2 regions of the Mesobacillus subterraneus genome follow, and region 2 is predicted to be linked to the other one. Evidence: predicted binding sites of a transcription regulator. Region 2 holds the regulator's gene; the other holds the start of a gene.
What was found. The regulator CtsR, encoded in region 2, represses protease genes until heat stress. The targets are predictions, from matches to a motif close to ATGGTCAATAAAGGTCAAACA.

Region 1: LC048_RS14310 (ATP-dependent Clp protease ATP-binding subunit) is a predicted target of CtsR. The motif match lies at 1,989-2,009, and genes of this name have one in related genera.

Annotation. Positions count from the first base shown of each region.
Region 1 covers NZ_CP129019.1:2,726,996-2,738,427, reverse strand. The annotation lists gene LC048_RS14310 (ATP-dependent Clp protease ATP-binding subunit) at 1-1,905, opposite strand, end outside; gene LC048_RS14305 (YkvI family membrane protein) at 2,124-3,167, shown strand; gene LC048_RS14300 (hypothetical protein) at 3,262-3,864, opposite strand; gene LC048_RS14295 (CPBP family intramembrane glutamic endopeptidase) at 4,039-4,650, opposite strand; gene LC048_RS14290 (DUF6254 family protein) at 4,778-4,891, shown strand; gene LC048_RS14285 (YkvS family protein) at 4,941-5,129, opposite strand; gene LC048_RS14280 (hypothetical protein) at 5,582-5,776, shown strand; gene LC048_RS14275 (aspartyl-phosphate phosphatase Spo0E family protein) at 5,866-6,048, shown strand; gene LC048_RS14270 (AAA family ATPase) at 6,186-7,130, shown strand; gene LC048_RS14265 (DUF58 domain-containing protein) at 7,135-8,331, shown strand; gene LC048_RS14260 (hypothetical protein) at 8,328-9,272, shown strand; gene LC048_RS14255 (hypothetical protein) at 9,365-9,583, shown strand; gene LC048_RS14250 (phosphocarrier protein HPr) at 9,898-10,164, shown strand; gene ptsP (phosphoenolpyruvate--protein phosphotransferase) at 10,164-11,432, shown strand, end outside.
Region 2 covers NZ_CP129019.1:4,292,853-4,304,284, forward strand. The annotation lists gene LC048_RS22430 (PIN/TRAM domain-containing protein) at 1-561, opposite strand, end outside; gene disA (DNA integrity scanning diadenylate cyclase DisA) at 807-1,880, opposite strand; partial or broken gene radA (DNA repair protein RadA) at 1,885-3,265, opposite strand; gene clpC (ATP-dependent protease ATP-binding subunit ClpC) at 3,735-6,173, opposite strand; partial or broken gene LC048_RS22450 (protein arginine kinase) at 6,178-7,261, opposite strand; gene LC048_RS22455 (protein-arginine kinase activator protein McsA) at 7,264-7,809, opposite strand; gene LC048_RS22460 (CtsR family transcriptional regulator) at 7,837-8,298, opposite strand; gene LC048_RS22465 (hypothetical protein) at 8,658-8,942, opposite strand; rRNA gene rrf (5S ribosomal RNA) at 9,480-9,595, opposite strand; rRNA gene LC048_RS22475 (23S ribosomal RNA) at 9,672-11,432, opposite strand, start outside.

The sequences.
Region 1 (11,432 bases), 1.6 Mb from region 2:
GACAATTTGAAGAAGATGCTTGTTTTCAAGTGCCTTAAATTCAATGATGCTGTCGAAGCGATTCAGGAATTCTGGCTTGAAGAAGCCTCCAAGTGATTCAAGGATATTTGATTCTTTGACAGCTGTGTTCTGGTCGAATCCTACCTTGATTGTTCTGAGACCGACTCCAGCATTGCTTGTCATGATGATCACAGTATCTTTGAAGCTTACTGTGCGACCCTGGCTATCAGTCAGGCGGCCATCCTCTAGGATTTGCAGGAACATGTGCTGTACATCAGGATGAGCTTTTTCGATTTCATCCAACAGAATGATGCTGTATGGATTGCGGCGAACCTTTTCGGTCAGCTGCCCTGCTTCATCGTGGCCTACATATCCAGGGGGTGAACCAATCAGTTTGGAAACGCTGTGCTTTTCCATATATTCGCTCATGTCTAGACGAACCATTGCATCTTTAGAGCCAAATAACTCTTCTGCCAATGCTTTGGTCAATTCTGTTTTACCAACGCCTGTTGGCCCCACAAATAGGAACGATCCAATTGGGCGGTTCTTTGATTTCAGGACAGCACGGCTGCGTCGGATTGCTTTAGCTACTTTCTGGACAGCTTCCTCCTGGCCAATCACTTTGCCATTAAGGTTTACAACAAGGTTCTTCATCCTTGCTTGTTCATCTTCCTGAAGTTTACCCACAGGAATTCCAGTCTTCTTCTCGATGATTTCATGGATATGCTGGACTGTTACCACAGGGCGTACTGCATTACCATTGTCACTGATTGCTTTATCCAGCTTTGCTTCTTCATCACGCAGCTTTGCTGCTGTCTCATAGTCTTCCTGCTTCAATGCTTCTTCCTTTTCCATTGCGATTTCAGCAAGGCGGCTTTCGGCATCATTCTGATCTGTGTAGTCAGAAGCAAGATTAAGCTTCGAGCCGGCTTCATCCATTAAATCGATTGCTTTGTCAGGAAGGAATCGATCCTGTATATAACGATGTGAAAGCTGTACACATGCCTTGATTGTTTCTTCGGAAAAATAAACCTGATGGAAATCTTCGTACTTGGACTGTATGCCTTTCAGGATTTCGACAGTTTCATCAGCTGATGGCTCGAGGACATGTACTGGCTGAAAGCGTCTCTCAAGCGCAGCATCCTTTTCAATCTGACGATATTCTTTAAGAGTTGTCGCACCAACTACTTGCAGTTCACCACGGGCAAGAGCAGGCTTCAGGATATTGCCTGCATCCATGGATCCTTCTGCAGACCCTGCACCAACAAGCTGGTGAACTTCATCAATGAACAGAATGATATTTTTACGAGTCTGTAATTCAGAAATAAGCTGTTTCATTCTCTCCTCAAATTGGCCGCGAATTCCTGTATTGGAGACCATAGAGGCAACATCCAAAAGATAAACTTCCTTGTTCTTGAGCTTGTCAGGAACAGCACCTTCAACAATCTTAAGCGCGAGTCCTTCAGCGATGGCTGTTTTACCTACACCAGGTTCACCAATAAGGACAGGGTTATTTTTATTTCTCCTATTTAAAATCTCGATAACTCGTTTAACTTCTTCATCTCGTCCAATTACTGGGTCAATCAAGCCAGTCTTTGCGATTTGGGTCAAATTTCTCCCGTATTGATCGATAAAGCCATTTCCTCCGCCAGCTGGTTTCGTAGCAGCATTTGAAGGGGGATGGTTAGGGTTGTGATTATTACCTGAAAACTGTTTGAACATATCGTTAAAAGGTGAACCTCCAAATCCGGAAAGTCCGGACATCGGATTGCCAAAGGAAGCACCTAATTTCTCTTTTTCTGTTTGATAGCAATCTTCGCAGAGCATTAAATGCTTCTGATTACCGTTTAAATTTAACCTTAACTGAATATTTGCGTGTTTCTCCTGGCAATTTTGACAAAGCATTTAAATTCCTCCCTAAAAAATATTAATTTAGATCAAAGGTTTATTTTGACTTTGACTATCTTTGATCAATTTACTCTTATTATAATTTGACCTTATTTGACTTTCAAGAATTTTGATTGTGGTAATTTTTTGTAAATATTCCGATTGTATCCTCTTTAAAAAAGCTCGTCATGGTTTGTCTATCCTTACATATATTGAGAAGGAGGGAGGGGAACGGTTTGAAGACGAATTGGGGTGCTGCCTTTCAAATCGCTGCTGTTTATGTTGGTACTGTTGTGGGAGCCGGTTTTGCGACGGGAAGGGAAATTGTTGAATTCTTTTCTCGCTTTGGCATAGTTGGATTGGTTGGGGTTTTCATGGCCGGATACATTCTTACATATCTGGGTGCAAAATTAATGCGCATCGCAGCAGCTATCGGGGCCCAATCTTATGAAGAAATGAATGTACATTTATTTGGGGAATTTTTTGGGAGAATCATCAATATAATGATGCTGTTTATGCTGCTTGGAGTTTGTGCTGTTATGCTTTCAGGTGCAGGAGCCGTTTTTGAGGAGCAGCTTGGATTGACTAAATCGCTGGGGATTTTTATCACGATTGCATTATCACTTGCCGTTATGGTCGTCGGATTGAAGGGTGTTTTTGCTGTTAATACCTTTGTTGTTCCGATGATGATCTTATTCAGTCTGATCTTATTGTTTTTGTCAGTCAAGTTGCCAGGCTTCATAGAACAGGTCGTTTTTATTCCATATGCAGAGGATGGCTGGAAGGCCGTGATCGGACCATTTTCTTATACAGCCCTGAACCTGTCGCTTGCCCAGGCGGTGCTGGTTCCTGTTGCAGCAGAGATGAAGGACGATAATACTGTAAAATGGGGAGGGATCCTCGGCGGGATTGCGCTGACTTTAATCCTGCTTTCAAGCCATTTGACCTTAATCATGCTTCCCGGGTTCGAAACATTTGAAATACCGATGGCCGTCGTCATGAAGCAGTTAGCTGCAGGTCTTTACTGGATTTTTGTCCTTATTGTTTATGGAGAAATCTTCACATCTGTCATCGGCAATATATTTGGGCTTGAAAGGCAGATTCAAAAATATATCAAGCTGCCAAGTCTGCTAGTTGTCTCACTGCTCTTTTTAATTTGTTATTTCATCAGCTTGATTGATTATGGAACACTTCTTTCAATCTTGTACCCATTTTTTGGCTATATCAGTTTGATTTTCATTGTGTTGTTGTGGATGAAACCAGTTCATGGGAATAAATAAAAAAGAAGGGGAATAGCCCCTTCTTTATTTATTTATTTATTATTTATTCTCTTTCATGATCGTCTTGGCCATTTCCAGGAATGCGTTGCGGTGGTCAGCATCTTTCTTTTGTGAATATAGTCAGCTTTAAAGGCTGTTCCTCATTTTTTATTAAATAAGTAGTGACGATGTCTGATTCACTTTTCGTTTCCATTGCCCAGGCATTGCTGAAGAATGGGTCCTCTGGTGTTTGTGTTTCTTTTACCTCGGAGCCTACAGCAGCAAGTTGTGCTTTTGAATTCTCTTCAACTAAAGTCCACTCTGAGTCAACTGGAAGCAATTCTATCCTCATGAACACACTATCGTCTTCAGTCCACATCAGTACATCTTTGTTGGGTTCCTCTGCAGTCAGTTCATATTGAGACAAAACATACATGGAGTAGTTTTGATTATCATTGTACTTCAAAAAACCAGTTTCTTCTTTTTGTTCGCCATTTACTGTATAAGCAATGTTTTGCTCCATGATCCGGATTAAGCCCTCTTCTTTATTTTTCAGGTCTGATGTCTTTTGCTCTTCTTCATTTTTTTCTGGCGCAGCAGCTGGCTGGGCTGCAGGTACCTTGTCTGTTGTTGATTCTGAATCTTCCGGAGAGCCACAGCCTGCAATGAATAATGCTGATAATCCAATGATTGTAAATGACTTTGCTAATTTGTTCATGTCTAATTGCCCCCTGTCATTTCGTATGGTGAATTCTACAATTTTAGACGGAATATAATAACGAAAGTTACAAGACTTGTCGCATTTACAAAAATATCATGGGCAAGCCGATTGGGCAATAATAAAAATGACCCATATGCCAATGATTGGCATGGGTCATTTTAGGTTAAAAGTTTAGCTTAGAGGAATGAATACAAACAATAATAAATCAAAGACGATGTGAGAGACAATAACGAGTGGCAAACTCCGCTTCCATGCGTATAAAGTGCTCCACGCTAGTCCAGCAATAATTGCTGCAAGTACGAGAATGAACTCTCCGGAATAAAAATGGACAGAAGCATATAACATCACTGAAAGCCCGATGGACACTTTCATACTAAAGTATTTGCTAAGTCGTTTTTGGATAAACCCCCGCCAAAAGATTTCTTCTCCAGGAGCCAGTATTAAGACCAGTACGAGATAATGCCAGAATAATTCAGGTGAGAACCTACTGTACAGACGTGAGATTTGATTCGCTATAGGTAAATTGAGCATCTCGATCAGAAAGCTGCCGAGCCAAAAGAAGCCGAATAAACCGAGTCCTGAAGCAACTCCAACCGTTAAATAAGTTAGTGTGGATGTATTGTCCTCAATTTCTTCGTGTATGATGGAATAACTGATCAAAACCAGCATCGAAGCTGTGAATATATACCAGAATACGTCTTTATCCTCGAAGGTAAAAAATAGGAGAAGATGAGCGATCAAAATACCAAGAATTAATCTGCGATCCGCCATCCAATTTTTCATTATTCATAAAACCCCTTTCCAGAAACAAAATTTATTGTACCAAAAAATTCGTTAAATTTGTAAGGAAATGATTTCTTCAAGATGGGGCATGGTAATAATGAACGAAAATTTGAATGGAGGGAAGATCATGTCTGAATCAAAGCGCGAGAAGGAGCGGAATTGGACAGTACGAAAGCAGGATCAGCACCCGCATGGCAAGGTAAAATCCTTTAAGGAACTTGCTGGCAAGGATAATAAATAATAAGAAGAAAAAAGCAGCTTAGGCTGCTTTTTTTCTGGAATTACATATATTAATAGGCTGTTTCTTTAACAATTTTATAGTTTTTATGATTGATGACGGTGCGTTGATCGAGCTCTAAGTCCCGGAAATTGTTCATATATGTTAAATCAACAATAACCGAGTTTTCATTGACCTTTTCCACAACACCTTGTAGTCCTTCTTTGAATTCGATTACATTTCCAACATCGGCTTTCTTCAAATAAACTCGCTCCTTCGTTATATTTCGAATTACTAACATTTTGCCTTAATTTTCTCCTAGCGTAAAGGAAAATCGGTGCTAAATTTCAAATGTTCACGAAATTTTCATTTTATAAAAGTTAGAAAATTCAATTTATAAAATCTATTATATAGAATAATCTTATTTCCATCCAGTGGAAATCCGAAATGTACTTTTTTAATGAGTAAGAAAGTATCAAATTTTTGTACTTAGATTAGTGTCCAGCCCAAGCGCCTAGCCCCTCTAGTCACTTCGGTCCGCTCAGGTTAAGTCAAGAACGACTTCACCTGTTAGCTCTCCAGTGCTTGTCGGGGTTGCACAAGGCGCTTGCGCTTTTCTAATTCCCATTTTTTAAATGTAAAAACAATTGGGTTTTGCAATTTGAGCAATAGGAGATAAAATAGTTTTTAACTTAAGAAACTGGGGTGGTTTATTTGGATAAGGAACAGGCTGTCCGAATGCTGGAAAGTTTGAAATATAAAGAAGTAGAAGAAATCTTTGTTTCAAAACAGGATTTTATGATATTTCGTGAATTTCTGGTGACGAGGGATGACTTTAAACATTTTAGGGGAGTCGCTCAAAGAGGTGGAGATGTCATTTTTCGATATGTGGATGAGGCGAGGAGTTAATCAGGGAAAACTGTGGGGCTTATGTAAATTTTACTATCCCTTATAGTGGAATAGTAGTAAAATATTAACACAGACTGATGAGGTGATGGATGATGGGAACTGCGTGTCTTGAAAAGATAATGGAAGAAATCGAACACAAACGTAAAGAGATGATTTCAGCCGCTAAGGAAACAGGGTTTCTAAGCGTTCAGACCATATCAGCAAGCCAGGAACTTGATAAACTTTTAAATATATTTCACGGAGAACTACATATTACTTCAAAAAAATTTTAAGGGAGCACTAAAAAAGTGTTCCTTTTTAATTGGATAAAATTGGTTGAAAATTCACTTTTTTTTGTTATGGTGTTAAACTTTTCTTGAGTGTTTTATAGAAAGAAACCAAATTTCACTCACAATGGGAGGAAAAAGGAATGGAATTGGTAAACAAATTAGAGCGACTTAAAATAGAAATTAGTAAAAATGTAGTCGGACGAGAGCATGAAATAGAGATGATGGTTATCGCGCTATTGAACAATGGCCACATTTTGATGGAGAGTGTGCCAGGAACAGGGAAAACATTGCTTGCTAAAACATTTGCAAGGGGTATAAGCGGCGATTTTTCAAGAATCCAATTTACACCGGATGTTTTGCCAAGTGATATTACAGGAATACAGTTTTTCAATCCAAAGCTTCAGGATTTCGAATTGAAGCCAGGGCCAATTGTCACTAATATTCTTCTTGCAGATGAAATAAACCGTGCAACACCGCGAACACAATCAAGCTTGCTGGAGGCGATGGAGGAAAACCAGGTAACGATTGATGGACACACGATATCCTTGAAATTCCCTTTCCTCGTTATTGCAACTCAGAACCCTGTAGAATCACAGCAGGGAACATTCCAGCTACCGGTTGCTCAGATGGACCGTTTCTTTATTAAGCTGTCTCTTGGGTATCCAGAAGTGGATGAAGAGAAGGAAATGATTAAGAAACATCGATTTGGGACTGCAACGACAGAGGTTAACTCCGTACTTAGTGAGGAGGATATCCATTCTATAAAACAGGAACTCAGGAATGTAAAGTTAAGTGATGTGGTTGAAGAGTATCTATTGCAAATCACCCGCAAAACAAGGAATCATCCTTCTATTGAATTAGGGATCAGTCCTCGGGGAACGCTTGCTTTAGTAAAGGCTGTCCAAGGAAGGGCTCTTATAAAGGGGCGCAGGTATGTAGTTCCAAATGATGTTAAGGAGATGGCACCATTTGTATTAGGTCATAGAATATACCTATCTGCGGATGCTTCGTTGACGATGACATCAGAAAAAGTAGTCGAAGATATGCTGGAATCAATTCCGCTTCCAGTTGAAGTTGAGGCATAAGCCGATGCAATGGAAAAAAATCGTCATTGAGGACCGTTTCCTATCCATATTGGCGTTTCTCGGAATCCTTTTAGTGATTTCAAGCTTCTACATAAATTCCTTGCTGATGTTTGGAGCTGGCCTGCTGATTATTTTTATTGCTGCTGGAAATTCTTATTATCTGAAACATATTGGCGAAGGGTTCATTTTTGATAACAGTAGAAAGCGAAATCGTTTTTTTATCGGAGATAAGGGAGAGTGGAGCCTGGAGTTCATTAATCAGGGTCTGCCGATCATGAAAGGCAATCTCTCCATTTTTTTTGACAGTGCCGTTGTCCCAGTATCGGGTGAGTATCATATCCATTCGTCCAGGGTTGATATAAGCTTGCCATTTTCGATGGGGCAAAGAGAAAAAATAAACATCAAAATTCCTTTTATAGCTGAAAAGCGGGGATTATCTAAAATTAGAAAAATGGAGATTCATATTCCGCATTTCTTTGGGTTCGGCGATACAATTCTCGAGTTCTCTGACGTTATCAATATTGAAGCTCTAGTCTATCCTAAGGCTATTTCAGTGCGTAATATCGAAAAACATAAGTCAGTTAAGCCTGGACACAATCCATCCAATTTCTCACTTTTTGAAGATCATATGGAGCCAATCGGAACAAGAGATTATCTGCCTACAGACAGCTTCAATAGGATTAACTGGAAAGCAAGTGCAAGGAAAATGAGATTACAGACGAAAGAATTTGAACGGATCAATGAGGCAGGTGCGATTCTATTCATCAACGTTAGTGACGGCTATTCAGTGACTAGCGAGCTGGAATTTTTGATGAGCAGCACAGCAGAAATGGCATACTTTTTCCATAAGCAGAATATTCCTTTCTCGCTCTGCATGAATATCAGGTCTGCAGGATTCACACCATTTACTTATCTGCCATTAGGGTCTGGCAAGGATCATCTGCAAAAGTTGCTTGATTTACTGGCAATTGCTGACTTCCATTCGCCAACTATTCCACATCAGCAGATGCTGTTTTTTTATAAAAGGCATTTACCGATTGCACCAACCATGATACATGGAGGGAATCGTTCTATTGAATCAGATGGCTATATCAAGGAATGGTTAAGAGAGGGAGTCCAATTGTCAGAGCTGCAAAAGCATAACGAAAGTGCCTTCCTGGAACCATTTAAAATGAAGTTGAAGGATGTGGCGGGCAAATGACAAGCAGGGTTCTAAATGTCTTTTTTCGCTTTTATATAGAATGGATCTTTGCAAGCCTCATTCTTGTGATCTTTCATTTACTGTCCTCCCAACAAATGCCGTTAGTTTCAACCATGGGAATAGCTGCTGCAGTATCCATCCTTTTTACCATTCTGTTGGAGATGAAGCCGAATCTTGCAAAGCCTTTGTATATTCTGGTCATCACCCCGCTGCTTTTCGTGATAGGTAGCTTAAGTAATCTGGAGAATTTTTACACGGGGATTATGGCAATATTGATTTTTTGGAGGGTACTTAAATTCCATCAGGATTCAACGAGTCATTCAGAAAGTGTATGGCTTGTCATTACCTTTCTGATTGGTGTGTTCGTATCACCGCTTGCTTATTTTTATGGAGGGTCCTATTTAATCCAGGTCGTGTTCCTTTTAATCTTTCAGCTGCTGTTCATATTATCGGGGCAATTTTTGCTGAAGTGGATGGATGTGGAACAGGATTCGAAAAGGAGATTTGCTGTCTTCTACTCAAAGCTGCTGGGTTTTATATTGCTCCTGGTTTCAGTATTAACGTTTGGAAGAGACCTTCTGAAAGAAATCTTCTTTATTGTCCTTCAGGTGATAGGCTGGACACTTTCTCTCCTGCTATATCCTGTATTTTCCTGGATAGCTTCTCCTGCTATGCAAGCCAGGGCCAATAAAGTATTTTCCGGACAATTGCCCAATATTGAAAATGACACACAAATCGAGCAGGCCAATCAGGTTTTTGATACTCATTTTTGGGGTCCTATCCTGTTTGCAGTGATAATTGGAATTGGTTTTTACCTAATCTATAAAAAATCAAATGTATTCAGGAGTCAGCCTGAGGAAGATACGGTACAAGCCGGGACCACTACCACAGCCTATGTTAATGGTCCAGCTGGCAAAGGCCTGCTTTCAAGAAGGCGCTAGCAGTACCTGAAAACCTTATAAGGAAGGAATTATTTGAGCTTGAAAAGTATGCCCATAAAAAGGTGTTGGGAAGGCTTCCACATGAGGACGTCATGGAATGGTTCGACAGAATAGGCATCCATTATGACATAAGGACTATCCAGACATACGAAAGAGTAAGGTATGGAGAGGATTTGGATGAATGTATGGATGGATGGTTTAAGGATGAAATCAAAGCAATAAAAAAACAATTCAACAAACTAGAAAAAATTAGAAATGAAGATAATGTAACAGGGTTAAAAGATAACATAAAGAAAATCTTTCGACGATAATATAACCTTTTGTCACAATTTAGATAAAATGAAAACGTTTTATTGAAAAAAATGCTCTAAACCGTTAAAAATCAAGGTTTTTTCATTGTCTAAGGCTATCCGAAATGCTATTCTTTTGTGTGGGATGCCAATCCGAATTTCTGCGGAAATGATTGGAAACAATATATGGTGTGAAAGAACAATACAAATGGGTAAAATACAAATATCATTTTAGCGGCCTAAAGTTTTGACCTTTCGCTGAATTGAACCATTTAGTTTGGAAGGCATCATGTATGGTCATCTTAATCATCTATTTAAAAGGAGAATGATATAGTATGGTACAAAAACAATTCAAGGTTATCGCTGAAACAGGAATTCACGCACGTCCTGCTACGATGCTTGTACAAGCTGCAAGCAAGTTCGATTCAGAAATCCACTTAGAATATAAAGAAAAAAAGGTTAACCTTAAGTCAATCATGGGTGTAATGTCATTAGGAATCGGTCAGGGAGCAGATATCACAATCTTTGCTGAAGGAAGCGACGAGCAAGAGGCTCTTAATACACTTGAAGAAGTTCTTAAAAAAGAAGGTTTAGCTGAATAATGGGCTTTCTCCAGGGAATTGCCGCTTCAAACGGCATTGCAATCGCGAAAGCCTACAAGCTTGTTGAGCCGGATTTTTCTTTTGAAAAAAGAACAATAGAGGCTCCTGCTGATGAAGTTGCACGTTTCCAGACAGCACTTCAGAAGTCAAAGCTTGAGCTTGAAAAAATCCGCGATCATGCCGGAACCGCTTTAGGTGCTGATAAGGCAGCGATTTTTGATGCGCATCTTCTAGTATTAAGCGATCCAGAATTAATTTCACCCATTGAAGATAAAATCAAAACTGAAAACGTCAATGCAGAGCATGCATTAAAAGAAACGGCTGATATGTTCATCAACATGTTTGAATCCATGGACAATGAATATATGAAAGAACGAGCAGCTGATATCCGCGATGTAACAAAACGCGTATTGGCTCATCTGCTTGGAATCCAAATCCCGAACCCTAGCATGATAGCTGAAGAGGTAGTCATCGTGGCAGAGGATTTGACTCCTTCAGATACGGCTCAATTGAATCGCCAATTTGTAAAAGGCTTCACAACGAATATCGGCGGACGTACTTCCCATTCAGCAATTATGGCTCGTTCGATGGAAATTCCTGCAGTCGTAGGTACGAAGGCAGCTACAGAAGAAATCAATAACGGGGATCTCGTCGTTGTTGACGGATTGAAAGGCGAAGTTCATTTCAATCCAACTCCTGAAGTGCTTGAAGCCTACAAGAAGGTCCAGGAAGATTTCGAAAAGCAAAAAGCTGAATGGGCTAAGCTAGTGAATGAAAAATCAGTAACCGCTGATGGTCATCATGTTGAACTTGCAGCAAATATCGGTACACCTAAGGATTTAAAAGGTGTAGTTGAAAATGGCGGCGAGGGAGTAGGTCTTTACCGTACCGAATTCCTTTACATGGACAGGGACCAGCTTCCCACTGAAGAGGAACAATATACAGCATATAAGGCAGTGCTTGAAGGCATGGAAGGCAAGCCGGTCGTTGTCCGTACTTTGGACATCGGTGGGGACAAAGAACTTCCGTATCTGAACCTTCCAAAAGAAATGAATCCTTTCCTTGGCTTCAGGGCAATCCGTCTTTGCCTTCAGGAAGTGGATATTTTCCGCACACAATTGCGTGCTCTTTTGCGTGCCAGTGTACATGGCAACCTGAAGGTTATGTTCCCGATGATCGCTACTCTTAATGAGTTCAGGGAAGCAAAAGCAATGCTAGAAGAAGAAAAGGCGAAATTAGTTAAGGAAGGCATCGAGGTTGCTGAGCAT
Region 2 (11,432 bases):
TTCAAGGAATCCAGTCTGGCAGATATCCGCAACCCTGCCATCAATAATCACACTTGTATCGAGAATCTTCCACTCTCTTGCACGAGTTTCTTTTTCTTTATCCGCTTCTTCTTCAGTGCCCTTCTTCTTTGACCTTGAAAATAAACCAAGCAGTTCATCACGCTTTTTGAAACCAACTTGGAATCCAAGATACCCAAATAATAGTGTCAGGAGAGTCGGTGCAACTGTATTCACGACAGGCACCTGGATTGCATTAAGGGCAAACCCCACTAAAAATGCCACCAGCAAACCAAAGAAAAGGCCGACACTGCCAAAGAGGACATCTGTAATTGGCGCCTTGATCAGCGACTCTTCAGCCCACTTCACAAAATTGGTCACAGGATCTACGGTCCAAAAAGTAAGAAGATAAAAAATAAGTGCGCCCAAAACAGCAGTAACATAAGGATTATTGATGAGAGTCATGTCTCCCGCGTTCAATAATGATAATAAATCAGGAATTAAGAATATACCAAGCGTTCCCCCAATGATCAGGAAGCAGGCTTGAATGATACGTCTTAACATCCTTTCACCTCCTTTTACTCATTATAAACAACTTCCAAATTTTGAAACCCTCGTAAAAAACATTTTTTTAAAAAAACATCCAAATGAATATACGAATTTACCCTGACAAAAGTTACATCATTTGTACAATTAAAATGACAAAAACACTGCAAGATTGCCATTATCTCTATAGGAGTAAATCTCATCTTTAAGGTAGCACCAGGGCATGCAAGTGTCAATTAAAAGCAGTCCGCCAAAGTTTGGGATTACATTTGACGGTCCGCCATCAGCTGGTCCCTTATGAGTTTGAAGCCTTCTTTGATTTTCCGGGCTCTTACTTCGCCAATGCCCTCTACATCATCCAGTTCTTCAACGGTAGCTGATATCATATTTGTGAATTTGCTGAAACGTTTAATCAAATTCTCAGTAATGATCATTGGCAGCCGCGGAATTTTATTCAGCATTCGATATCCTCGAGGACAGATGAATTCATCCATATGCACATATCCCTGATGCCCGAGAAGCTTCAGGATGGTGGAATCTTCAATGACTCCCGCTTTTGAAAGCTCCTGGAATCGAGCCATCACCTCATCTGCCTTAACCTCCGATTCTGCTGAATAATCTTTGATGACAAGCAATGCTTCTCTTTCCATTTCAGATAAAAGCTCCTGCATTTGCAGACGGATCAGCCGTCCCTCTAGCCCAAGCTCGCTCAAATAGGTCATAAGCTCCGTCTTGATCCTCAATACCATTTCAAAACGATGGATAACCTGAAGCAAGTCATTATAGGTGACAAGATCTTCAAATTCGAGGATTCCCAGATTGGTGATGCTTTGTTCAAGGACGACCTTATACTTTTCCAACGTCTGGATTGCCTGGTTCGCCTTTGTCAAAATAACACCGATTTCCTTCAGGGCATAACGAAGGTGTCCCTGATATAGGGTAATGACATTCCTTCGCTGGGAAATGGCGATGACAAGTGCCTTTGTCTGTCTCGCGACACGTTCTGCTGTCCTGTGCCTCATCCCTGTCTCAGTAGAAGGCACTCCCGTATCAGGAGCTAATTGGGCGTTTGCGAATAAGATTTTGCTTCCAGTCTCATTTAAGATGATCGCACCATCCATCTTCGCCAGTTCATACAGATAGCTAGGACTGAACCTGCAGTTGATTTCAAAGCCGCCATCAACCAGGTTTTTTACTTTTTCATTGTATCCAAACACAATCAAACCGCCTGTCTTGACCCTGAGCACATTATCGATTCCATCCCTTAGAGGTTTGCCTGGAGCGATAAATTGAAGGATTTCACCTAACTCCTTTTCTTCAAGCTCTTTATGTTCCAATCCATCAACCTCCCAAGGTGACTTTTAGTGCATGGCTGACAGATGATACCCCGATAAGCTCAACTCCCCGTGGAGGAGTCCATCCGCCGAGATTGTTCTCCGGTAAAATAATTCTTTCAAAACCAAGCTTCGCCGCTTCCTGCACACGCTGCTCAATCCTAGAAACCCTCCTTACTTCCCCTGTCAGCCCCACCTCACCGATGATACAATCTGTAGCGCGGGTTGGTTTATCCCTGAAGCTCGAAGCAATGCTGACAGCCACCGCAAGGTCAATAGCCGGTTCATCCAGCTTAACTCCCCCGGCAACCTTCAAATAAGCATCCTGGTTAGCCAACAGCAAGCCGACACGCTTCTCCAGCACAGCCATCAGCAGCGATACGCGATTATGGTCGATTCCGGTAGCCATCCGCCTTGGATTCCCAAAGCTCGTTGGCGAAATCAAGGCCTGGATTTCAACTAATACCGGGCGTGTTCCTTCCATCGAGGCCACAACTGTTGACCCTGATGCCCCCTGGGATCTTTCCTCTAAAAATATCTCTGAAGGGTTCGCCACTTCTTCAAGGCCCACTTCCTTCATCTCGAAAATACCCATTTCATTCGTCGACCCGAAACGGTTTTTGACAGCCCGAAGGATTCTGTACGTATGGTGCCTTTCCCCTTCAAAATATAGAACCGTATCGACCATATGCTCCAGCAGTCTTGGTCCGGCGATCGAACCTTCCTTCGTGACATGTCCGACGATAAAAATGGCGATACCCTTTGTCTTCCCAATTCGCATAAGCTCTGCTGTACATTCCCTTACCTGTGACACACTTCCTGGCGCAGAGGTCACTTCCGGGTGGAAAATCGTCTGGATTGAATCTACGATTACAAAATCCGGATTATTATTTTCAATTGTCAGGCTGATTTCCTGCAGGTTCGTTTCCGAATAAACAAACAGGTTATCCGAGGTTACTCCAAGGCGGTCTGCGCGCAACTTTGTCTGCCTCATCGATTCCTCACCAGAAATATACAGCACTGAATGTGCCTTTTTTGCCAGCTGGTAAGATACCTGAAGCAATAGAGTCGACTTACCGATACCCGGGTCTCCGCCAATCAGCACCAGCGAACCCCTGACCACGCCTCCGCCAAGTACACGATTCAATTCATTCAAGTCTGTCGTAATCCGCGGCTCGCTGACTGTTTCAATACTAGTGATTGGGAGTGGCCTTTGCAGCAACACTCGTATTCCCTGTATTGGCAAAAGCTCCTCTTCTTGTCGAGCCAGTGCTTTCCACTTCCTCGACCATCTTATTCCACTGCCCGCATCCCGGACATTTCCCCATCCATTTTGGAGATTCATAGCCGCATTCCTGGCACATGAATTTCGTTTTTCTTTTTGCCATTTTCTTAGCCTCTCAATAAAAAAAAGTTATTATCATTATAATAAAGCCAAACAAGTAATAAAAGAAATGATAGCGACTGAAGCACCTATGTAATTTTTTCAACAAGGCATATTGGAGGTCATGAATCCAAAACTTTTACGTCTTCAATTAAATTATGTTCATATACAGATGCAACAATTCCAGCTATTTTTTTGAAAGCTGTTTTCTTGCAAGTGCAATCTCAGGGGATTACGAGGAAAGTTAAATTAGTAAAGCGCAAGCGCCTTGGGCAGCCCCGACAAGCGCTGGAGGCCCGGCCAGTGAAGTCGCTCTTTGACTTCATTGGTCGGACCGAAGCGACTCGAGGGGGTAGGCGCTTGCGCTAGACACTAATCCAAGTGTAAAAAATTTACACCTTCTTATTCAATTAGAAAAAAAGGGGTACACGTATTTAGTACGTATACCCCTTTTAATAACATATCAAGCCATTTTAAACTTTTGTCGATCCTTCTGGAGTCTTGACGACAAACTCGCCATTTTCAACGTCAATAACGACATTTTGCCCGGTAAGGACCGTTCCTCTGAGCAATTCTTCAGACAGTTGGTCTTCGATATGCTTTTGGATCGCACGGCGTAACGGACGTGCTCCGTATTCCGGATCGTAGCCTTCTTCGGAAATTTTCTCTTTCGCCGTTTCTGTCAGCTCTAAAGTGATTTCCTGTTCTTTCAAGCGCTTCACAAGCTGATCGGACATCAATGTCACGATTTCTTTCAGATGTGGCTTTTCTAGAGCATGGAAGACGATGATCTCATCGATACGGTTGAGGAATTCAGGACGGAATGCCTTTTTCAGCTCTTCCATCACTTTACCCTTCATATCTTTGTAATCCTGTTCTCCATCCTGGATATTGAAACCAACATATTTATTCCGCTTCAACGCTTCAGCTCCGACATTGGATGTCAGGATCATGATTGTATTGCGGAAATCGACTGTCCGGCCCTTGGAGTCAGTCAAGCTGCCATCCTCGAGTACCTGCAGCAAGATGTTGAATACATCTGGGTGTGCTTTTTCGATTTCGTCGAGCAGGATGACGGAATATGGCTTTCTGCGAACCTTCTCAGTCAGCTGGCCGCCTTCATCATATCCGACATAGCCTGGAGGTGAACCGACAAGACGTGATGTTGAATGCTTTTCCATGTACTCGGACATATCGACACGGATCATCGCGTCTTCATCTCCAAACATGGACTCTGCCAACGCTCTTGCCAATTCTGTTTTACCAACACCTGTTGGTCCAAGGAAGATGAATGAACCAATTGGACGTTTTGGATCCTTCAAGCCTGCACGTGCACGTCTTACCGCCTTGGAAACTGCCTTAACCGCTTCATCCTGGCCAATGACACGAGAGTGAAGGATTTCCTCAAGGTTCAGCAGTTTATCTGTTTCGGTTTGCGCCAGCTTAGAAACAGGGATATTCGTCCAGCTGGACACCACATGCGCGATGTCTTCCACTGTCACTTCACTGTTTTCCTTGCCCTGCTTTTCTTTCCATGTTTTCTTCGTATTTTCTAGCTGTTCACGAAGACGCTGTTCTGTATCCCTTAAGGAAGCAGCCTTCTCAAACTCCTGGCTTTGTACAGAAGCATCCTTCTCCTTGCGCACTTCCTCCAGCTTCACCTCAAGCTCCTTAAGGTTAGGCGGTGTGGTATAAGAGCGCAGGCGAACCTTCGAACCAGCTTCATCAATTAAGTCAATCGCTTTATCCGGAAGGAAACGGTCAGAGATGTAGCGGTCAGATAATTTTACCGCCGCTTCAATTGCCTCATCCGTAATCGATACTCTGTGGTGTGCTTCATAGCGGTCACGAAGCCCCTTCAAAATTTGCACTGATTCTTCCGCAGTTGGCTCATCCACGGTAATCGGCTGGAAACGTCGCTCTAGCGCAGCATCTTTTTCGATGTATTTACGGTACTCATCAAGTGTTGTCGCACCGATACATTGAAGTTCACCACGAGCCAATGAAGGCTTCAGGATATTTGACGCGTCAATCGCACCCTCTGCACCGCCGGCCCCGATCAGGGTATGAAGCTCATCGATGAAGAGAATGATATTTCCGGCCTGGCGAATTTCATCCATGACCTTTTTCAGGCGGTCCTCAAATTCACCGCGATACTTTGTTCCGGCAACAACCGTTCCCATGTCCAGTGTCATGACACGCTTGTCACGGAGGATCTCAGGCACTTCATTGTTTACGATTTGCTGTGCCAAACCTTCAGCAATCGCTGTTTTACCGACACCAGGCTCACCGATCAATACAGGATTATTCTTCGTCCGGCGGCTTAACACTTCGATGACACGCTGGATCTCCTTAGCACGCCCGATGACCGGATCCAGGCTGCCTTCCCTGGCGATTGCAGTTAAGTCTCTTGCAAGGCTATCAAGTGTAGGAGTATTGGCATTTGCCGTTCCACCTCCCTGATGACCAGAAGTTTCATTGCTTCCAAGCAGCTGCAGGACCTGCTGGCGCGCTTTGTTCAGGCTGACTCCAAGATTGTTCAGCACTCTTGCAGCCACGCCCTCTCCCTCACGAATCAATCCGAGAAGGATATGTTCAGTTCCAACATAGGAATGGCCCAACTTCCTTGCCTCATCCATGGAAAGCTCGATAACCTTTTTAGCTCTTGGCGTATAGTGGATTGTCTGGGAAGTTTCCTGGCCGCGGCCAATCAGGTTTTCAACTTCCTTCTGGATTTTCTCCGCTCCAAGGCCAAGTCCATAAAGCGCCTTTGCCGCAATTCCCTCTCCCTCACGCACAAGGCCAAGCAAGATGTGTTCTGTGCCGATATTGTTATGTCCAAGGCGGATTGCCTCTTCCTGTGCGAGTGCCAATACTTTTTGTGCTCTTTCGGTAAATCGTCCAAACATCATAAGATCATCCTCCTGACTCGTCTTTTGTTTCCATTTTCAATCGTTCTCTTATTAAAGCAGCTCTGCGGATATCCCGTTCATTCGGTCTTAATGGTCCTCCCGCATATTGCTGCAAAAACCCAGGCTGAGTTAATATCATCAATTCATTCAAAATCGATTTGGAAATATTTTTTATAAAGCCCATATCTATTCCAAGCCTTAAATCAGAAAGGCAACGGGCGGCTTCCTTCGTTTCGATGATTCTGCTATTGGCAAGTGTCCCATATGATCGAAACACTCTGTCTTCTAATTGTATGTTCGAAGTCTTCGCTAATGCTTCCCGCGCTGACCTTTCCTGAGATATAATCTGGCTTACGACACTTTTTAAATCGTCTACGATGTCTTCTTCCGATTTTCCAAGCGTAATTTGGTTCGAGATTTGAAAAATATTGCCGAGCGCTTCACTGCCCTCGCCGTAAATACCTCTTACCACCAAACCAAGCTGGTTAATCGCAGGGACAATCCTGTTCATTTGCTGTGTTAAAACAAGACCAGGCAGATGCATCATCACCGATGCCCTAAGGCCGGTCCCTACGTTAGTAAGGGCAGCTAGTCAAATAGCCGAATTTTTCATCAAACGCATAATTGACATAATCCTCTAGCCAGTCATCAATCTGATTGGCAGCCCTTAGAGCCTCACTAAGCTGGAAGCCCGGTAATAAACACTGAATCCTGACATGGTCTTCCTCATTGATCATGATGCTCACTTCTTCATTTTCAGATAGTAAGACAGCACCATGTACGGAGTTTTCTGCCAGATTCGGACTGATCAAATGCTTCTCGACTAACACCCTTTTCTGCAAAGGGGGAATTTCATCCATATTGATCATTTCCAACTGACCGAAGGTAGCTACTGATGTATTACTGGCACGTTCCATGATCGTACTTACCACTGCTTTTGCCTCTCCATTGGTGTACAGCGTCGGAAAGTTATATTCATCAAGATTCCTTGCAAAACGGATGCGAGAGCTAAGGACGATATCTGAATCTGGTCCATCATCACTCATCCAGGAGCTGACAGCCTGATTGATAAACTTCTCCAATGACAAGGCTACTCCCCTCCCTCTTGACCTGCTGACAATTTTCTTTCAAGTTCCCTGATCTGGTCTCTTGTCTCAGCAGCTTTCTCAAATTCCTCTGCAGAAATCAGGCTTTTCAGAGTTTGCTTAAGATGATCGATTGTCTTCCTTACATGAAGGTCCCCGCCGACTCTTCTAGGAATCTTTCCATTATGCATGGAATTACCACTATGGAGCCTCCTTACAATCGGGGTCAGCTGTTCGCGAAAAGCATCATAGCAAGTCGCACATCCAAACCGGCCTACTTTTACAAACTGTGGAAACGTCATCGAACATTGCGGGCACTGGGCCACTTGCTCCGTTTCAAACTCTTTTTTCTGTTCCGGAAAAGCAGGTTCCATATTTAATAGTCCGGCAAGTAAGCTATTGATCGAAAAAGCAGGGCCGTTGTTCATCATAAACAATTCGCCTTTTTCTTGTGCGCATATTTCACACAAGTGCAATTCCGTTTTTTCACCATTTGAATAATTCGTGAAGTGCAGCGTTGCCGGCCTTTGATTACACTCTTGGCAGATCATGCCCTCACCTCTTTATCTGCTTTGATATTATTTATACTTCAATGCCATCAGCATTGCTTTCAACATTCTCGCACGCAGCTCATCACGCTGTGGCAGCTCTATATACAGGACGGACCTGTCGAGCACACTCAGCATAATTTTTGCTTCACGGTCAGTCACTACATCTTCCTCTACAAGACGGAAGATGACATGCTCAGCGCTGCTTTGCGAAATACGTACTTGAATCAAAGACAGTAAATCATCAATCAAATGTGCATGATCATAAGCCTGGACTTTGATGATCCGGATGTAGCCGCCGCCACCCCGTTTACTCTCAACAAGATAGCCCCGTTCAATCGTGAACCTTGTATTGATGACATAATTGATCTGGGACGGCACGCACTGAAATTTATCGGCGATTTCACTTCGTTTGATTTCAACGATGTCTTTATCGCTCATTTCTAAAACCTGCTTGAGGTAATGTTCTATGATGTCCGATATATTCCTCACTAAACCTCCCCCAATCTGACTTTGACTATATTTGACGTTAATTATACAAAAAAAATTTTTCCGATGCAATGAATGCATCCCGAATTCACTTCTCCAAAAATTATGTATGCCAAAAGATGTTAATAAGGGGATTGTTGGCTATTATACCCATTTTAAGGCGAATGGAAACTTATATCAGGAAACATCCAAGAAATTTTATGATCAGGAACAGCTTCGGAGTGCAGCTGGCGGAGCGAAAGAATGGTACAGCGTTAATGTGTATTTGCACGGAAAAATAGTAAAAGGAAAATTTCTATTTTTCATCAATGAGAAGGCTGTTATATTTTATTGTCTGAGATTCTCACCTGTGCCTGTATCGACTAAATTGCTAATTTACCAAAGAAAATAATGAAGACTAATAGCGCTGATAGCCCCATAGTCAGGAAGACTGTTGAAAAGCTCCTGGCTATGCTCTTCCAGTCTTTCATACCTGAAAGCCCGATGAACCCAATACATAAAGTCATTAAAGTCGCACCTAAAAGCAGGACGTGTGGGTGTGTTCCAAAGATGGTGTAATCAATTGGCCCTGTAAAGGAAAATAGGTAAAATAGTAAAACCCAGATAGTCGATAAAATGAATGACCAATAATTCAATAGTCTTATCATGGATTCCTCCTATTATCATTGATAATTATTTAATGAAGGATCTTTCTATTATTGGAGTGACGGGTGCTTATGTGCTTATGATTTTATTATTCAACAAAAGATTCATTTATCCTTCTGAAACTATAGAGGCATGGGATTAATTGTATTATGACTATGGATAGATAATGATTGTTTGCTAGGTGATTATTTGACAATTTTAAAGTCATTTCGTCTTTTTGTGTTGGAAGCGGGTTTTAGTTCTGACAGCTTTTATGTTGCTCCAAACGTGTTTGAAGTTGTAGTAGGTTGGGACAGCTTTTTGTGCTTTTCCTCTGAACCTGTCCGATGTTGACTCTTCTTGTGACAGCTTTTTGATTTTTTTCCTGGAAACCTGGCCAAAGTTGCTCCTTCTTCCGACAGCTTTCGTTCTTGTTATCTAAACTTGTCTGAAGTTGCCATGCCTCTTCTCAAACATTACATCTTATTTTCGATTCCATTATAACTAAAGTATTTCTGCATACAAAAAAAACAACAGCCATTACAGCTGTTGTTTCGTGTGCCCGGCGGCGTCCTACTCTCACAGGGGGAAACCCCCAACTACCATCGGCGCTGAGAAGCTTAACTTCCGTGTTCGGTATGGGAACGGGTGTGACCTTCTCGCTATCGCCACCAGACTATTTGGTTTGAGGTTTTATTCCCTCAAAACTAGATAATGTGTAAGAAGAATTCAAGAAAAACGAGTCATCTAATTTGGTTAAGTCCTCGAACGATTAGTATCAGTCAGCTCCACACGTCACCGCGCTTCCACCTCTGACCTATCAACCTGATCATCTTTCAGGGTTCTTACTAGCTTGCGCTATGGGAAATCTCATCTTGAGGGGGCTTCATGCTTAGATGCTTTCAGCACTTATCCCGTCCGCACATAGCTACCCAGCGATGCCTTTGGCAAGACAACTGGTACACCAGCGGTGCGTCCATCCCGGTCCTCTCGTACTAAGGACAGCTCCTCTCAAATTTCCTGCGCCCACGACGGATAGGGACCGAACTGTCTCACGACGTTCTGAACCCAGCTCGCGTACCGCTTTAATGGGCGAACAGCCCAACCCTTGGGACCGACTACAGCCCCAGGATGCGATGAGCCGACATCGAGGTGCCAAACCTCCCCGTCGATGTGGACTCTTGGGGGAGATAAGCCTGTTATCCCCGGGGTAGCTTTTATCCGTTGAGCGATACTCTTCCATGCGGAACCACCGGATCACTAAGCCCGACTTTCGTCCCTGCTCGACTTGTAGGTCTCGCAGTCAAGCTCCCTTGTGCCTTTACACTCTGCGAATGATTTCCAACCATTCTGAGGGAACCTTTGGGCGCCTCCGTTACTCTTTAGGAGGCGACCGCCCCAGTCAAACTGCCCACCTGACACTGTCTCCCGCCCCGATCAGGGGCGTGGGTTAGAATTTCAATACAGCCAGGGTAGTATCCCACCAGCGCCTCCACCGAAGCTGGCGCTCCGGTTTCTCAGGCTCCTACCTATCCTGTACAAGCTGTACCAAAATTCAATATCAGGCTACAGTAAAGCTCCACGGGGTCTTTCCGTCCTGTCGCGGGTAACCTGCATCTTCACAGGTACTATAATTTCACCGAGTCTCTCGTTGAGACAGTGCCCAGATCGTTACGCCTTTCGTGCGGGTCGGAACTTACCCGACAAGGAATTTCGCTACCTTAGGACCGTTATAGTTACTACCGCCGTTTACTGGGGCTTCGATTCAGAGCTTCGCGTGAGCTAACCCCTCCTCTTAACCTTCCAGCACCGGGCAGGCGTCAGCCCCTATACTTCGCCTTGCGGCTTCGCAGAGACCTGTGTTTTTGCTAAACAGTCGCCTGGTACTTATTCACTGCGGCTCATCTAGGCTATTCACCCAAATGAGCACCCCTTCTCCCGAAGTTACGGGGTCATTTTGCCGAGTTCCTTAACGAGAGTTCTCTCGCTCACCTTAGGATTCTCTCCTCGCCTACCTGTGTCGGTTTGCGGTACGGGCACCTTTTATCTCGCTAGAGGCTTTTCTTGGCAGTGTGAAATCAGGAACTTCGGTACTATATTTCCCTCGCTGTCACAGCTCAGCCTTCACGCAAGCGGGATTTGCCTCACTTGCAGCCTTACTGCTTAGACGCGCATATCCAACAGCGCGCTTACCCTATCCTACTGCGTCCCCCCATTGCTCAAACGATAAAGAGGTGGTACAGGAATATCAACCTGTTGTCCATCGCCTACGCCTTTCTACTCGGCTTAGGTCCCGACTAACCCTGAGAGGACGAGCCTTCCTCAGGAAACCTTGGGCATTCGGTGGATGGGATTCTCACCCATCTTTCGCTACTCATACCGGCATTCTCACTTCTAAGCGCTCCACCAGTCCTTACGGTCTGACTTCAACGCCCTTAGAACGCTCTCCTACCACTGACATCTAAGATGTCAATCCACAGCTTCGGTGATACGTTTAGCCCCGGTACATTTTC